DNA from 2 places in the Paenibacillus sp. M-152 genome. Region 2 is predicted to be linked to the other one. Evidence: riboswitches for the same ligand, from Rfam matches in the RefSeq annotation. Region 2 holds a riboswitch; the other holds the start of a gene.
The links. Region 2 has a riboswitch for cyclic di-GMP ahead of EGM68_RS02480 (transglutaminase-like domain-containing protein). Riboswitches for the same ligand answer to the same signal wherever they lie in the genome.

Region 1: it holds a riboswitch for cyclic di-GMP, as region 2 does, so the genes downstream of both, EGM68_RS06290 (glycosyl hydrolase) here and EGM68_RS02480 (transglutaminase-like domain-containing protein) in region 2, are expected to answer to the same signal.

What each region holds. Positions count from the first base shown of each region.
Region 1 is NZ_CP034141.1:1,420,949-1,429,188, forward strand. Features, by position in the region: gene EGM68_RS06285 (sugar phosphate nucleotidyltransferase) at 389-1,765, shown strand; cyclic di-GMP riboswitch class I at 1,921-2,002, shown strand; gene EGM68_RS06290 (glycosyl hydrolase) at 2,016-3,617, shown strand; gene EGM68_RS06295 (hypothetical protein) at 3,666-5,960, shown strand; gene EGM68_RS06300 (hypothetical protein) at 6,270-6,452, shown strand; gene EGM68_RS06305 (helix-turn-helix domain-containing protein) at 6,504-6,872, opposite strand; gene EGM68_RS06310 (YveK family protein) at 7,201-7,950, shown strand; gene EGM68_RS06315 (CpsD/CapB family tyrosine-protein kinase) at 7,931-8,240, shown strand, end outside.
Region 2 is NZ_CP034141.1:544,007-552,246, forward strand. Features, by position in the region: gene EGM68_RS02475 (LPXTG cell wall anchor domain-containing protein) at 1-2,451, opposite strand, end outside; gene EGM68_RS02480 (transglutaminase-like domain-containing protein) at 2,811-3,620, opposite strand; cyclic di-GMP riboswitch class I at 3,633-3,714, opposite strand; cyclic di-GMP riboswitch class I at 3,755-3,833, opposite strand; gene EGM68_RS02485 (helix-turn-helix transcriptional regulator) at 3,941-4,816, opposite strand; gene EGM68_RS02490 (DUF445 domain-containing protein) at 5,400-6,656, shown strand; gene EGM68_RS02495 (hybrid sensor histidine kinase/response regulator) at 6,803-8,240, shown strand, end outside.

The DNA of each region.
Region 1 (8,240 bases), 880 kb from region 2:
GAGCAAAAACGCCATTGCGGTAGTCGACGAAGGCAATCTTGGCAAGGCGTTACGAAACCTCGATTACTAGAAGCTTGTAAGCACAGCGGGCAAGGCCCGAAAGCGTGAGATTTTTACAGGCTGACCGGACTTAATAATGTCCGGTCGTGCCTTTTGCACCACAAGGTATGATCGATATGATGCATTTTTTGAGTAGCGCAGGAATGGATTTGAATCTGGAGAAGCGATAGCGTTCGCCTTTGGACCGGGATTCAAACCTTGATACGATTTTATACAATCGAATGAATCCCGGTCCAACAGCGATCGTAAGATCAAATCGAGCCCGTAGCGGGTCACTCAACCTTGCCCCATTCGATCACCAACCAATATAGAGAGGAAGTGGAGATTTATGAAGCTCGTACTTTTGTCTGGTGGTTCCGGTAAAAGATTATGGCCGTTATCCAACGATTCCCGTTCCAAACAATTTTTGAAGGTCCTGGAGAGCCCGGAAGGGATTTCGGAATCCATGGTACAGCGGGTATGGAGACAATTGGGAGACAACGGATTATCCGAATCCTCGTTTATTGCGACAGGGAGAGCGCAGGTCGAAATGATCCAGAGTCAGATCGGTTCGAATACGCGCATCATTGTTGAGCCGGAACGCAGAGATACCTTTCCTGCGATTGCGCTGACAGCGACTTATCTATATTCCATTGCGGGTGTTTCGCCTGATGAAATTATAGCTATATTGCCTGTAGATCCTTATGTAGAGGATGCTTTCTTTGCTTCCGTAGCCCAACTCGAACATACACTTCAGGAGAGTGAAGGAAAGCTTGCACTAATCGGGGTTGTCCCTTCCTATCCTTCAGAGAAATACGGTTATATTATTCCGAAAAACGATGCCACTCAAGGTAGCACAGGCTACCGCGAAGTGAGCCATTTTCAAGAGAAACCCGACCGGGAGCAGGCGGAGCGTCTAATGGAACGCAATGCTCTATGGAACTGCGGGGTTTTTGCATTCAAATTAAGCTATTTGCTGGATATTTTGGCATCCAAGGGCCTGCCGCTGAATTATGAAGAAATGCAAAAACAATATGCGTCTCTGGAAAAAATCAGCTTTGACTACGAAGTAGTCGAGAAGGAAAAAGACATCGTGGTGCTTCCGTACGATGGTTTTTGGAAGGATCTAGGAACCTGGAATACACTCACAGAAGAGATGTCTCATCAGCAAGTGGGTAGAGGGGTAGTAACGGAAGATTGCGTCAATACGAGTCTTATTAATGAGTTGGACATTCCTGTGGCGATCATTGGAACGAATGATCTGATTGTAGCCGCTAGCCCAGATGGCATTCTTGTGACCAATAAGGCAGAAAGTCCACGCATCAAGGAAGTGCTCAAGGCTCATGATCAGCGTCCAATGTATGAAGAACGTCGTTGGGGACAGTATCGGGTTGTAGACTATGTAAAGTATGACGAGGGTAATGAGGTACTGACCAAACGAATCCGCGTACACAAAGGTAAAAATATCAGCTACCAGCTTCACTTCAAACGAAGTGAAATCTGGACCATTATTAGCGGCGAAGCGGAAATTATTTTGAATGAGAAGCTGCATAAAGTAAAGGCCGGTGACGTAGTTCGCATCCCTGAAGGGACGAAGCATAGCATTTTGGCTGTAACCGATGTGGATTTGATTGAAGTTCAGACTGGCTCTGAGTTGGTTGAAGAGGATATTGTACGCTTTTGTATGGATTGGAATGAAATTTCTCGTCATCAATTTATCTCGTAATTATTTGCGTAAAAACGTAAAAAAGAAGATTTGATGAAAAATAATGGCCCAAACTGTCGAAATTGGGCGAAAACCTGTAAATTCATGAACATGACCTATTAAATTTTGGTAAAAAAAAGTCGATACTTAGGGTAAGAAGGAATCCAAACTCCTTCCAACGATAAACGCAGCCCTGTCGAAAGACTGGTACGCAAAGCTAAAGGGCCTTCCCGTAAGGATGGCAGCCTGGCTACCGAAAGGAAGAGCTAAAGTGAGATTCAATTTTATTCCTCTGTATCGACTGATACGTCATGTACTCCCCGTTGTTATACTTTTTTCTTTGTTTCCCGTCGGCTTTGGTGATTCTCTGTCTGTGGTGAATGCCGCTTCATTACAACCTGTTAATTCGGACGCTTCTACTCAGGCCCGTGAACTATACAATTATTTACTCAGCATCTCTGGAAAGAAAACAGTCACTGGTCAGCATGATTATTTGGAAAGTCCAGATGAATTAAGCAACAAGGTCCAAAAAATCAGCCAGGCGTATGTGGGTTTGCACGGCTATGAGATGGGAGCCATCTCTGGTCAATCCGACACTACAGAAGCAGCACAACGTAAAAATGTCGTCGATAGCGCTATTCGTTGGAGCAGAGCTGGTGGCATTGTGACGATGACTTTTCATGAAGCGTTGCCGGGTAGACCGCTGACTTGGGCCAATGTGCAGGCGAAAGTAAGTCAGGCGGAGTTCAATAAATACGTGACACCAGGCACTACGCAGTATAACCTCTTCATTGCCGATCTGGATAAGGTCGCTGTATCGTTAAAGCAGCTTCGTGATGCAGGTGTTCCAGTATTGTGGAGACCTTATCATGAAATGAATGGTGACTGGTTCTGGTGGGGAAACAAAAACAATTTCAATCAGCTATGGAATATCATGTACGACCGTTTTGTAAACACGCATCAGTTGAACAATCTGCTGTGGGTGTGGAGTCCCAATGCTCCCAATTCCTACACTGTCCCGTATACCCCGAAATATCCGGGGGATGACAAAGTGGATATTTTGGCAGTAGACATCTACAACAATGATTTTAAGCAAAGTCATTATGAAGGACTGCTCGGGTTGGCACGGAATAAGCCGATTGCCATTGGCGAGCATGGTGAGATGCCTAGCTCTGAGGTGTTGCAGGCACAGCCCAAATGGGTGTATTCCATGACTTGGGGCAAGATGCTGACTGAGAATAACACAACCAATCAAATACAGGATTATATGAACGATTCGAGGAGTTTGACACGGGATGATGTGAAAAATGGGCTGGCAGCAATCCAACAACCTGGGGCAGATGTGCCGACTTTACCGGATGAGGGACAAAGTGAGCCTATCCCGGTTCCGCCAGTAGTAATCGTACCCCCAGCTCCGACTCCTCCTTCTGTTCCTGATGTAGTATATGTGAACGGGCTGCGGGGCGAATATTTTAACAATATGAATGTGAACGGCAGTCCTGTTTTGATCCGTACAGACAGCAAGCTGGATTATAACTGGCGCGCCGTTGCTGCTGATCCTAAGGTAAATGCCGACCAGTTCTCGGTTCGCTGGACAGGTAAAATCAAACCACAATACAGCGAGACCTATACATTTACAACTATATCCGATGATGGTATTCGCGTATGGGTAGACGGCAAGCTGGTGATTGACAGTTGGTTCAAACAAAGCTGGACAGAGCGTAAAGGCAGTATTGCTTTGGAAGCAGGTAAAATGGTAGATCTAAAAGTGGAATACTATGATGAAAAAGGCGATGCGATGGCTCGTCTGATGTGGGAAAGTCAGCATGAAGCGAAAGCGGTGGTTCCCGGAAACGCTTTGTTTCTTCCTTGATAGATACTCTTTCCCGGTCATAAATTTTGAGGAGAGAGGGTGTATCATATGATGAAAAAATGGTTGACCCATAGGTATACGGTCGTATTATCCGGATTACTAGGTGTCGCAGCTCTAGCCATGATCGCTTGGTTTATATACACGCCTTCAAAAAGTGCAGAATTGCAGACGGATAAGGTAGCGGCGGCCAGTCCAGTATGGAAGCTGGGCCAGAGGGATGACTCTTCAGCGGAATTTAAAGGAGTGGTCGGTAGGGATAATATCGAAATTTCTGGAGCAGCAGCTTCTACTGAATCCTCTGCTAAAGGAACATTCTCGGCGTTGTCGGAAGCAGAGAGTACAACAGTTCCGGTATTGCTCAGCAGTGGTGATATTCCTCCAGGTTTGAATGCATCCACGAATCCAGAACTGTCACTTCAGTATAAACTGAATCAGGTTCCTCCCAATGGTATGATATTCCGTGTTCGGATTTTGGATGCGGGCAAAGCGGTGCCGCAGATGGCTGTCTTTTCAAATCACCAGCTGTCTGGAATTATTCAGATTGCCGGGGTATCCGGTACTGGGAGTACCTATAACTTCAAAAATAACTACGAGCTGTATATCCCCAAAGAACAATTGCAAAGCGGTGTTAACGTACTCAAGCTAAAGACAGCGCGCTGCCTATACTGCTCCTCTGCAGAAGATAAAAATGTGTGGTGGACTTGGGATGACTTGAGCTTGGAGACGTTAGCTTCCCCTGCGGCCGAACCAGTACATGGGAAATATATACTGACCGGTACGAATGTGAATAATAAAGAATTTTATTATGATCAGGGTGCAGTTAAGCATCTACCTTTCGTTCTCAAATGGCTGGGAATTGCTTATAGTGGCAACGTCATGAGGGTAACTTGTGCCAGTAATGTAGGCAAGGCATGCACAGATGTGGATGATTACTATCAAACGTTAAAGCAGTATAATATGCAATCGTCTGCTTTGTATCTATACACAGGTGATATCAAGCTGCAAAAAGATGGTACTCTGCCAGAGACGGCCAAGCAAAAGTTGCGTGATTATGTAAAAAAATACGGTTCATACCTTCAATATTATGAAGTAGATAACGAACCTGGATTGTTTAACCGTTCTAAGGCGGTAGACCTGGCTGTGGCTAAGTGGTTGAATACGGAAGGCAAGCAATTGGCACCGCATCTCAAAACCGTAGCGCCGGGTTGGGCTTACTGGCCGACATACTCTACCAAGGCGTGCAAAAATCAAACCGGAGGTACGCAAAAATGCGGTGATCCGGATGGATGGGAACGGGACCCGGCGCAGCGTAAACAGCTGGAAGAAGTCACCGACCTGACCAACGGACATGCCTACGGTGAATCGTATAATGAAGAGGGCGGGGGCAGCTTCGTTCAGAATTTGAAAACCTTCGGTGGTTCGAGCAACGGACTGGCGAAAAAGATGCTAAACACGGAGTTTGGTACTAACGATACGCATCGAGACAATCCTGATTACGGGGCTAGTCAGCCACAAGCAGCTGCATTCGATCGGATTATGCGATCGCAAATCGGGTTTGCCGATATGTTTATCCAGCACGCTGCTTTTTATAAGGATTATACGCTGTTTAAAACGGGCTTTGATCTGCAAAGTCACAACCCGGCTAACACGGAAATTTATCCGTTTGGGCAAGGACAGGACACTCGCGTTAAGATCATGAGACGCTTGAGTCTAGCGTATGCTACGCATGGTAAACCGCTGACTTATACCATACTGAATCCAGAGGAGACGAAGGATAAGATGGTCTATGTTCGCGCGGTGGATACATCCAAGCTTAAACCACTGGCAGGTAGCGGCGCTACCTCGAACAAATTGCTGGTGAACCTAGTGAATTTTGAATCCACAACGCAGACCGTTCGTGTGCGGGTGACGATGCCGAAAGCTGGTTTGTACACGGGGGAACGGTTTGGAGCGGGTTCCACCTACACTCAGGCGCAGCGTTCCATATCAGGGCTCAAGGCTTCTCCTGCCCTTGATTTTGAAGAAAAGCTGGGTCCTGGCGAATCGGTACAATATATTTTGGAACTAAAAAGTACAGATCAAACCACGGCCTCTGCCCCAACAGAGGTAAAAGCAGCCTCAATTCAGGATGGGGCGGTAAAGATTAATTGGCTTCAAGCAGAAGGCATATCATCCTATGATGTGCTGCGTGCTGACCGTACAGACGGTGCCTATCAGGTGATTGCCTCGCAAGTAGAAGGAAGCACGTATACGGACCGCACCGTAAAAGCTGGAAGTCATTACGTCTACAAAGTCCGAGCGACCGGAGGTACTCAGGTTTCTCAGGCAGCCGAGGTTGCTTAGTTACACCGGAATGCATATAGGACCTTACCTCATGAATATCTAACATCATTCCGAAAGAAAGCAAAAAAGAACCTATCAGGAGAAAATAGGACCTGACAGGTTCTTTTTTATTTGTAAATCGTTCTGAATTGATAATACTTTACGTATAATGGAGAAAAAAATAAGAAAATCCTTTTATATTCTCGTCATAAGACGACAACATTGTAGGTATGTATTCATATATAATAGTTTTGTTCATGACTATACATACATGGTTTGTAGGGAATTTCTTTCCGGTGACCAAGACTAATAAAGTGAGGTTAGTGCTGAATGAACAAGGAAACAGAATTAGGGGGGAATGGCCCTCTTCTTCGAGACAACGCACGGAAAGCAGGCAAAGCAGCCATCCACTTGGACATCCGGAACATTTTGCTCCAATGTGGGATCACGACACCAGAATGGCTGGAGGGCGATGCTGATAGAACGAAGTACCGGAAAGACAAGCGCGTGTAATTTTCAGTTGCTGGTCCTACTTGAGCAAAACATCAAGCAGCGGCGCGTTCCTTATTCCATCATTCGTTCCATTCGAACAAACGCGATAAAACGTTTGGCTTCTTCCTCAGACAAGGTGCGTCCGTCAATCGTCAGGTTAAAACGTTGCAGGATACCCTCGTCGGACAGTTCAAGCTGATCCACAAATTCCCTCACATCTGAATCTAATATTGCTGTCGGGTGGCTCGTACGTCCCACCAAATAATCGATGGTTACCTCGAAAATATCAGCGAGCTTAGTCAGGGTCTCAAAGTCTGGCTTGCGTCTATTTTTTTCATAGTGAGAAAGAGCCGCCCGCGTAATTCCGAGGGATTGCGCTAATTCCTCTTGTTTTAGTCCCTTATGTTCTCGTAATTCAGCGATGCGGGTTCCATAATTCATCTGTTTTTCCTCCTGAAGGCAAGGTTAAGAGAGGTAAGAAAAGTAATTTTGCGCTTGACAAGATACAATTTGTATCATAAATTAATTATGTAAGTTACATAACGTATCTGTATTTCATAGTTTTCACTGATATCTTCATTTATATACCCTTAAGAGGCCAACGATGATTGAGCATTTTGTGCTTATTCGCTGGCTAGACCTTCTATGCGCTATTATACAACATTTTACTATAGATTAGAGGGTCATGCATCGTTCTTTTCCCCGTCATGCAGAGGATCAGTACAAGCGTTATTCATCGAAAACAAGTCAAGCAGGGAGGACTGGTCTTGTGCAGTTGAAAGAGTACATCCGTTTGATCCGCAAAAGAATGTGGTTGATTGGTAGCATTGTACTGCTGGTGTGTACTGTAGTAGGCATAAAAAATGTATATTTTACCCCGCAGGTTTATGAAGCTACTGCCAAGCTCATTATTAACCAGACACCACGACCGGATCGTGCAGGTGTCGTCGATTACAGTGTGGTGCAAACCAACATAGCCTTAACGAACTCCTATAAACAAATTATGATCTCCTCGGCGATTATGGATCAGGTGGTCGCCAGCTTCCCCGATCTTAAGGTTACTCCGTCAGCTTTGGCGCAAAAATTGAGAGTGAACACCGCAGGTGATTCACAGGTCATGGATGTAACAGTCCGCGACTTGTCGTATACAAAGGCTGTGAAAACCGTCAATGCGGTAGCCAAAGTATTCAAACGGCAAATCCCCTCTATCATGAAAATGGACAATGTCACCATCCTAAGCGAAGCCAGTTTGAATGATCCAGCAGTTCCTGTGAACAATAATCCCGCTATACAGGTTATTATTGCATTTGCCATTTCTTTATTGCTGGGGATAGGCTTGGCGTTTTTGCTGGAGGTATTGGATGATACATTTAAAAATGAGGAAGATGTTGAAAAAGAGCTCGGCCTGCCTACCTTATCCCTGATTTCAAAAATGAAAAAAGAGGATAGACGCTCTGACAGCTCTACTACAACTCCTAAACAGGTAGGTGAGGGACAATATGCCGCGATTAATCAATAATCAGCTCGTTACATCCTTACATGCTCAGTCTTCCGTTTCGGAGGAGTACCGCATGCTTCGCACTAACATCCAGTTTTCTTCTATAGACGAGCCGATTGAGGTGATGATGGTGGCGTCCGCTCAGGCGGGTGAAGGCAGAACAGTCACGATTAGCAATTTGGCTGTAACCTATGCGCAAGAAGGAAAAAAGGTGCTGGTTATGGACATGGATTTGCGCCGGTCCTCCTTGCATCATATGTTTGGTTTGCGCAATCATACAGGGCTGACACGGGTACTTGCCAATCAACAGA
Region 2 (8,240 bases):
GGGCGTATCCACGATCTTCGCGTTGGAGACATGGGATTGCCCTTCATTGATATGGATGTTCCAGTCGATTTTATTTCCATTCTGAGCACCGGACTTTGTCACGTATTCTCCACCGTGGGGCACAGTCACTTTGGCAGTCCATTCCGAATCTACATTTTTTCCATCCATAAGCAGAGCGTTATTGTTAATCTCTTTATCAATAAGCTCTCCTTCCAATGTTGTTTGGAAAGTAACCCAGTAAGGAGAGTTGATGGACTGGTTAAACTGGATGCTCAGCTCGTTGTTGTTAGCGGCGGAAGGTAAAACCAGAGTATATTGGCTCGAAGGCACTTCGCCCCCTTTTTGTACGCCATTCCACCACCCGAGCAGGGTCATATCGTACACTTTAACTGAATTTGGGACCAGTTTTTGCCCTTGTAACAAGGTATCCCTAATTTCAGCATGATTCAGAGTTTTGCGGTTATAGTTGGCCTTAATGTCCCATGTAATTTGCTTGGAGCTGGCATTGTAACTACCTGACTTCGCCCCATTTTGCTGGGTCATATTGTCCGGCCATAATCGAGCTTCGGCCTCAGCAGTTTGTGTTGTTCCGTTGTATAACCAAGTGATAGAGGCTTTATTCCAAAAGTCCGGCTTGGTTTTGTCGATTTTCCATTCATTGTTAAAGGTAGTTGTGTAGTTAATGGTGTACGTGTCTTGAATCTTTTTATGAAAACGTATAGTGAACCCTTTTTTGTAATCCAGCGTAAGAGGGATCAGTTCGTAGTCTGTCGGTGATGTTAGTGTTGTTTTTCCGTCCGCGCTTTGGATCTTCAATGTGTTCGGCAATAAGGCCAGACCGCCATTCGGAAAGGCATCGTCGATAACGATTTGATCCATTGTATACTTATCCGCATTAATAGAAATGACCCAAGGAATTGTTTTGGTGTTATAGTTCGGTTCCTTATAGCCTTTGGTGATAATTATACTTTTCAGTTCGGTGGTTGTTTCTTTTGTTACCCCATCAGAAGTTACACTGTTCGTTATTTTACTATTTTTAACTACACGATCTATAGCCTTTGTTTGATAACGGATGGTATATGAGGCTTCAATATCCGTATTGAAAAGCAGATTGAAACCATTGGTACCATGATCGTCAGTAACTGGAGTGACGCTGTATTGGGATGCAGGGAGCTCATCCTGTGTATCCCCTTTATACACTTTAAGTGAATTTATGATGAGTTGTTGGCTGTTATTAAAACGGTCACTTAACGCGGCTTTAGCTGCGGGAATTTTTTTGTTGGCAAAATTATATTTGATTGCCCATGAGATCGTTTGTGTGACTGGGTCGTATTTCTCCACTTTTTTGCTTAAAAAATCCCCGCGTTGAACAGTGACTGTAGCTGTTGCGGACGTATCTCTCACATCGTCCCCTGAAAAAGTGGCTGTGTTGGAGAAACGAGTATCCTCGCTTGTTATGTTTGTGGAGTATTGAATTCGGTAGGCGCTGTTAATACTCTCCTCGTTAAAACGGATTCTGAAGCCCGGCACAACCGGATCAGCCTCTACTGTATACTTATCTGCGCTAACAGTGTCCCCCAGCACGGTGGTTCCGTTCACATTAATTTGTAAATGGTTTACCCGGATGGAGTCCTTGACTAGTTCTAGTCCTTGGGGAGTTGGGTCGGTTACTACAGCGTGTTTGATAGGATCCAAGTGTTTATTTACGTTAACTGTCCAATGAATTTGGTCTTTTCCATCAAACTTTCCTTGTTTCTCCATTGTAGGGCCAGCTGCAGGCTTAATATTTACGATAGCCGTTTGCTCGCCGCCTTTGATCGGGATCGCAATAATAACTTGTGTACTGCCTTTTTCTATTTGTGTGCTAAATTCAGTTTTGATCTCTAGCTTACCGCTGACATTAGAGTGGCTTTCTACGTAATCATTAAATGTCATAACCACTTTACCTTGACGGTCTACGGTAAAATGACCTACTTCTCCATCTGTATTCGTCAAAGGAGACGTAATATCTGTGTAAATTTGGAATTGCTCAGGTAATTGAAAGGTAAAGGTGTCTCCAGCTTTATACGTATGGTTCGGCAGTTCCCATTCATAGCCTAAATGGATGGCGGAACCAATATCAATACGGCTATCGGGATTATACACTGCATCAATAACACTTCCAGTAGAATCTGTAAGGGTTAGCTTGGTTAAAATACTTTCTTGAGTTGCCCTAACTTCAGAAGTTGAGCCAGCAGTTGGTTCAGGGACTGGAGCCGGGACAGCAGGTGGGATGTTAATTGGCTCTGAGGGCATTGGATAAACATCGTTAGTCACACTCTGAACCGGATCGGTTCCTGGGGTCACTGGCAGAGTAGAGTCGGGATTTTGTGCATAAGCTTGTGTTGTGCTGAACAAACACTGCAAAAAGAGCAATAGCGCAACCGTTGCTGTATTCCATTTTTTTCTCATACGGTAAACAAATCTCCTATTCTTAAAATACTCTTATTTAACGGCTAATGGTTATTCCTTCGAGGTCGAGAGAACTGTATTTATATATTCATCATTCATTCATATGATGCTATGTTAGCCGCATTAATTACTTGTTCAGAATTTATGAAAATTCATGTTCGGGGATGAACCTCCTCCTTTTGTCTCGAAATTAGATAATGGTTGGAAATCTCATTGTCTTCCTGGACTAGAATACATGCCACATCTCAACAATTTCTCAACAAGGATAGAAAAAGAGCCTTGATCATGTGATCAAGGCTCTTCAAGAAATATAGTTCTATTTTTCATTTTTTAATAAATATGAATTTAAAACATTGATATTAATATTGCTTTGTTTTAATGTATTTGGAGGGATCTTTGACCATTTCGAATTTCTGTTTACCCATATACAGTGCTGCATCTACTGTAGTGTCTACGACCACCCACTGATTATCGATGTAGACCTCATTCCAGGCATGATAAGCGTCCACGTAGGAAGATTTGCCCATAACCAGCTTGGTTGGTACATCTACACTTCGTAACATAGCAGCCATCAGTGAAGCATAACCATAACAAATATCTTTTTGAGAGCTTAACGTATGATCAATTTGTGGCAGATAGTCAGTCGTTAAGGCAAAGGCCTGATTGGAGTCATACTTGATATGACTAATTACGTAGTCATAGATTTTTTGCAGCTTCTCGCGATCGGTTGTTGCACCTTGGGTTAACTCACGGGCTTTTTGAATCGCTTGATTAGTACTACTCCAGTTAATATTTTGAACGGAATTAAGATACACTGCCTTGCTATCGTTTAGCTTTAACTCGATCGTATCTTGTCCTATCACTTTATATTGATTACCACTAAGCTGTTCCAAAATACTGATGTTATAGTTCCCATTACCCATTTGGAGAGGAAATACTTCTTCGGATTTCCCGGGTGTTAGATTATAAGAGTATTTTTGTGCATCTTTGGTAACCAAAATCTTGGTTTTAACGTTAGGTTTAACAGGGTAGCGCACACTGACCGTCCCATGATTTACATTGTTTTGGTCCAACCATGCAACACTATCAGCAGCGTAAATTGTCGAATTTAAGAGAATTGCGGACAGCATGAAAAATAGGAGAAGTGTGGAAAGTATCATTTTCCCCATAAAAAACTTCCTTTCGGTGGCCAGGCTGCCATCATCAATAGAAGGCCCTATAGCTTTGCGTCCCTGCCTTTCGACAGGTTTGCCATTTCGTATAAAGTTTTCGGGAAAAATAAGCACGACAAAAAGCCACTTCAACCGGTAGCTGGCTGCCATCATACAGAAGGCCCTGTAGCTTTGCGTCCTTGCCTTTCGACAAGTTTGCCATTTATCCTGAATAGCTTGTACTATTATTCTATCAGTTAGGTACTCTATTAGGCAAGTTTAAATCTCAAATTTTCGCTATTTATCGACAAAGCAAGCTTGGAGATTATACATAAGACCTATTTTATACGGTTTCCCCATTTTTTGCGATAGGAATGAGGCGTTTCTCCAATGTGCTCTTTGAACAGATTGATAAAATGACTTGTGTTGGGAATGCCGACATATTGTGCGATGTCCACAATAGCTACATCACTAGTTTTAAGCCAGCTTTGAGCAGCCGTGATACGAACATTAATAAGATACTCAATAGGGGAAAAGCCAATCTGTTTTTTAAAGTTTTTAGCCAGGTTGAACTTGTTTAGACCAAACATTTCTGCTAGCGAATCCAGCGTGATCCGTTCGCAATAGGATTGATCTAGATATTGCTTTACCTTGCGCACCTCTGCCGTTCCATCTGAATTCGCATTGGGATTGGCGTAGGGGTGCTGTAAAATAATCGTTAACAAGTCAACGATTATCCTGGATGAGAGCAGTTCAGAGGATAAGCTTCGTTCTGGCTGTACATGTAATAAGGTACGCAGCTTGTCCAGTACTGTATTTGAATCCTTTAGTGAAATTACCGGCTTATTGTGTTTATCGAATTGTTCGTAGAAATGGTCAATAAGATTGCCATATAGATTCACACTAATAAACTCCCATGTCTTCTGACAGGAAGTTTTGTACTGTACATATTCTTCGCAATTAATAAAAAGCATATCATGAGGTTTCAATATATAATCCTTGCCCCGGTATTGTAATTCCCCTCTCCCGGACAGAGTAAAAAGGAGCAAAAAAGAGGTGAGCTTTTGCCGTTCCATTACATAAGCATCTGTTTTGAAATAGCCTATTTCCTGTATATAAAAGAGGGATTTTTTAGCAAAAGCAGAGGGTGTACATATAATTGCAACTGGATCATCGCTCCAGACATACTGGGCATTTTTTTGGTTTGTTGTCATATCCAATTCCTTTACAAAAGAACAATTTTAGTAAGACAATTGTAGTTTGTTTCATGAATATCCTTTTAGAACCGGAGTTCCCATTTACAAAGGTTATTTTATCACATTAAAGTATATTCATGTATCGATTTGGGGTTATACATCATATAACAAAATTAACCAGAAGGCACCTATTTGAAAAGGATAAGGTCATTCTGGAATTTATTCCTTAAATTGATGGAATAAAGAATGAGGTTGGAAATAATTAATTTCCTCAATGAATATATCGTAATCTTGCAATTCCACTTTTTGAGGCATTTATCCTTTAGGTTGCAAGAAAAATGGGACCATAATTCGACAAAATGATTCAAAGGGCTCATTTTGTTAGAAAATAGTTGTAACTTAATTGTTGTGATTTTGTTCACGAAAATGTATGGATAAGTGTGGTTATGCGAACTCAATTTAAGCTAATGTGCAAATTTTAAATATCATGCAATTTGTTGACAATAGAGTATGGTTACCTTTGGTATCTGCACAGGCAATGATATGATGGTACTACAGATGTAATGAAACAAATTTTACAGTTAGTTTGGAGGACTACATGATGGGAAAAACAAAAAACACAAAAACCGCAGCAGCTTGGTCACTTGTTATGATGGGAGCGGGCTTTGCTGCTACGTTACCTTTTCAACAATTTGGCTGGGCCCGTCTTTTGGCCGGATCTTTTGAAGCCGGACTTGTAGGAGGGTTGGCAGACTGGTTTGCCGTAACCGCGTTATTCCGTCATCCGCTGGGCATTCCGATTCCACACACAGCGCTTCTCCCTAAAAATCGGGGAAAGCTGACCGATGCCTTGGTTAACACGGTCGAGAATAATTTGCTTCATAAAGAAAGTATTGCATCTAAAATTGCCGAGATTAGATTGGCAGAGCTGGTGCTGAAAAGTGTGGAAAAAGGAATACGTACGCCCGAAGCGGTTACTTTTATAGATGTTCTTGCCAAGCAACTTGTCCGTTCGATTCCGCTGGCAGAGCTGGCCCCGGCCATCGCAACCGGGGTTAAGCGACAGGCGACTGAATTCGATATAGGACCATTGCTAGAGGTGCTCGCCCGGCAAGCTGGCGAGCGAAAGTATGACCAACGGGCGTTGGATTATGCGCTGGAGCAGACGGAGTCCTGGCTAATGCGGTCAGACACCGGGGTTACGCTAGGCACCTTGGGGATGCAGGCTGTTAGCGGCTTGCAGGTCAGCGGGCTTATGCAGTTTGCCCTGAACGCTTTCCTTGGCTATTTGAATGAGGAGCGTATGGGCGAGATGATTCGTCACTTTTTGCTGGACCGCGTAGCGGAGCTTCGAGACGAAGGACATCCGCGTCGTCAGGCCGTCCTGGATGGGTTCAACACACAGTTGATTCATCTGGCAGCCAAAGATACGGTCAGGGAGGGGCTGAATCACTGGAAAAACACCTTTATTGATTCTTGGGAAGGTGATGCAGCTATATCCGATAAGCTCGAAGAGCTTCGTCGTAATCTGCTGGATTACATGGAAGATGCCAGTTATGTAACGGCGTACATTGTACCTTTGCTGGATCAAATGCTGTCTGATTTATGGAGAAATACGGAGCTGCTGGACAAGATCAATTCGTGGATCGTAGCAGGTGTTACCGGAGTAGTGGAAGCAAACCATAGCCAAATTGGTAATCTGGTTCGAGAAAATGTAAATCGAATGGATGATGCCTCACTGATCGCTTTAATGGAGGACAAGCTGGGGCAGGATTTACAATGGATTCGGATTAACGGTGCGCTTACAGGTTTTCTGATTGGAATTGTGCTTACTGGGGTTCGTATGTTGCTTGAGTAGCACGGACAATCTGAGCTAAGGAACGATAAATGAAATTTGTGTAGATAAGGTTGTGAAACTATGAGGATTGGTCACCATCCAATGCTGCTGGTTCAGATGAGAGCCCGGCAACGGTACGTTGATATATGGTGCCGGATCACCAGTAGATGAATAAGCGGAACTTTTTTTTAATTACGCTGTCATTCCTGATCGTGATTATCGGCTTGCGTTTGTTGTGGTTTGATTATTACCACAATCAGGATTATCCCCGGGCCAAGGCGGGAATTCTGGATCTGAGGGGCTTGAATCTGCAGGAGATAAAGACCCTGCCATTAAATGGGGAGTGGGAGTTTTATCCTGGGACTTTATCCTCTCCTGCCGAACTGAAATCCTTACTTATGCAGAAGCAGCGCCAGACCATTCAGGTACCAGGACTATGGAGTGAGTCGGTATCTCCTGTAGATCATAAGGCATATGGCGTTGGAACCTATCGGCTGCTTATTTTGAGTGACAGGTCGGAGGACACTCTATACGGACTTCGGATTGGAAAGATCAGTACGGCATCCAACATATTTGTGAACGGTCGTTTAATTAGTCATAGTGGTCAGGTCTCTAGCAAGGTCGAACAGCATATAGGATCAACTGTTCCATTCTCTGCCATGTTTGATGCGAACAGGCAGGCCATTGAGATTGTCATCCAAGTATCCAATTTTGATTTCTCTGCTAGTGGAGGAATTATGAAGCCTATCATTTTTGGAAGCGCGGATGCTGTGAATAGCCGAACCAACTTCACGATCGCAATGCAAATTATGGTATGTATTATTTTGCTGCTTCACGGGTTATATATAGTCGTTATATTTTTTATGAATCCACAAAAGAAGGCGCTTCTGTATTTTGCGGGAATTGTAATCTGCACGGTATTATCCATCCTGACAGACGATGACAAGCTTTTATTGGACTGGTTCCCCATTAATCTGGGTCTTTCGTTAAAGATAACCACCCTTTCCTACATTGGAATAGGCATGTGTGTACTGAAGCTGGCGCAGTCTCTGTTGGTTCGATCCCGAATCATTCAGATTGTTTTTATAGGCCACTGTTGTTTTGCGATTTTGGTGTTACTTGCACCTGCATCCAGCCTGTATGCATTTCTTATGGTTCTTATCGCATTACCGGCTATTACTCTATGTGCTACAGTTCCCTCCCTTGCTTTTCTTAGAACATTCAGAGGGCAAAAAGAGGCTATTTTTCTGTTGCTAGCATCCATTAGCATCGCATCCAGCATGCTGTGGGGCATTTTCAAGACGAATGACCTCCCCTATTACCCTTGGGATATTGTGCTGGCTTTTGTGGCATTTGCATCCTATTGGTTCAAACGATTTTTTAATACGAATGCTGAACTGAGAAGGCTGTCGGACAGATTGCAGCGCGCTGATCAGGTGAAAAATGAATTTTTAGCCAACACCTCTCATGAGCTGCGAAATCCACTGCATGGGATGATCAATATAGCACAGACTGTGTTGGAGAACCGGGGCGGCGCCCTGGATGAACCCAACAGGAGAAACATGCAATTGCTTGTTACGGTCGGCCGCCGTATGTCCTTATTAT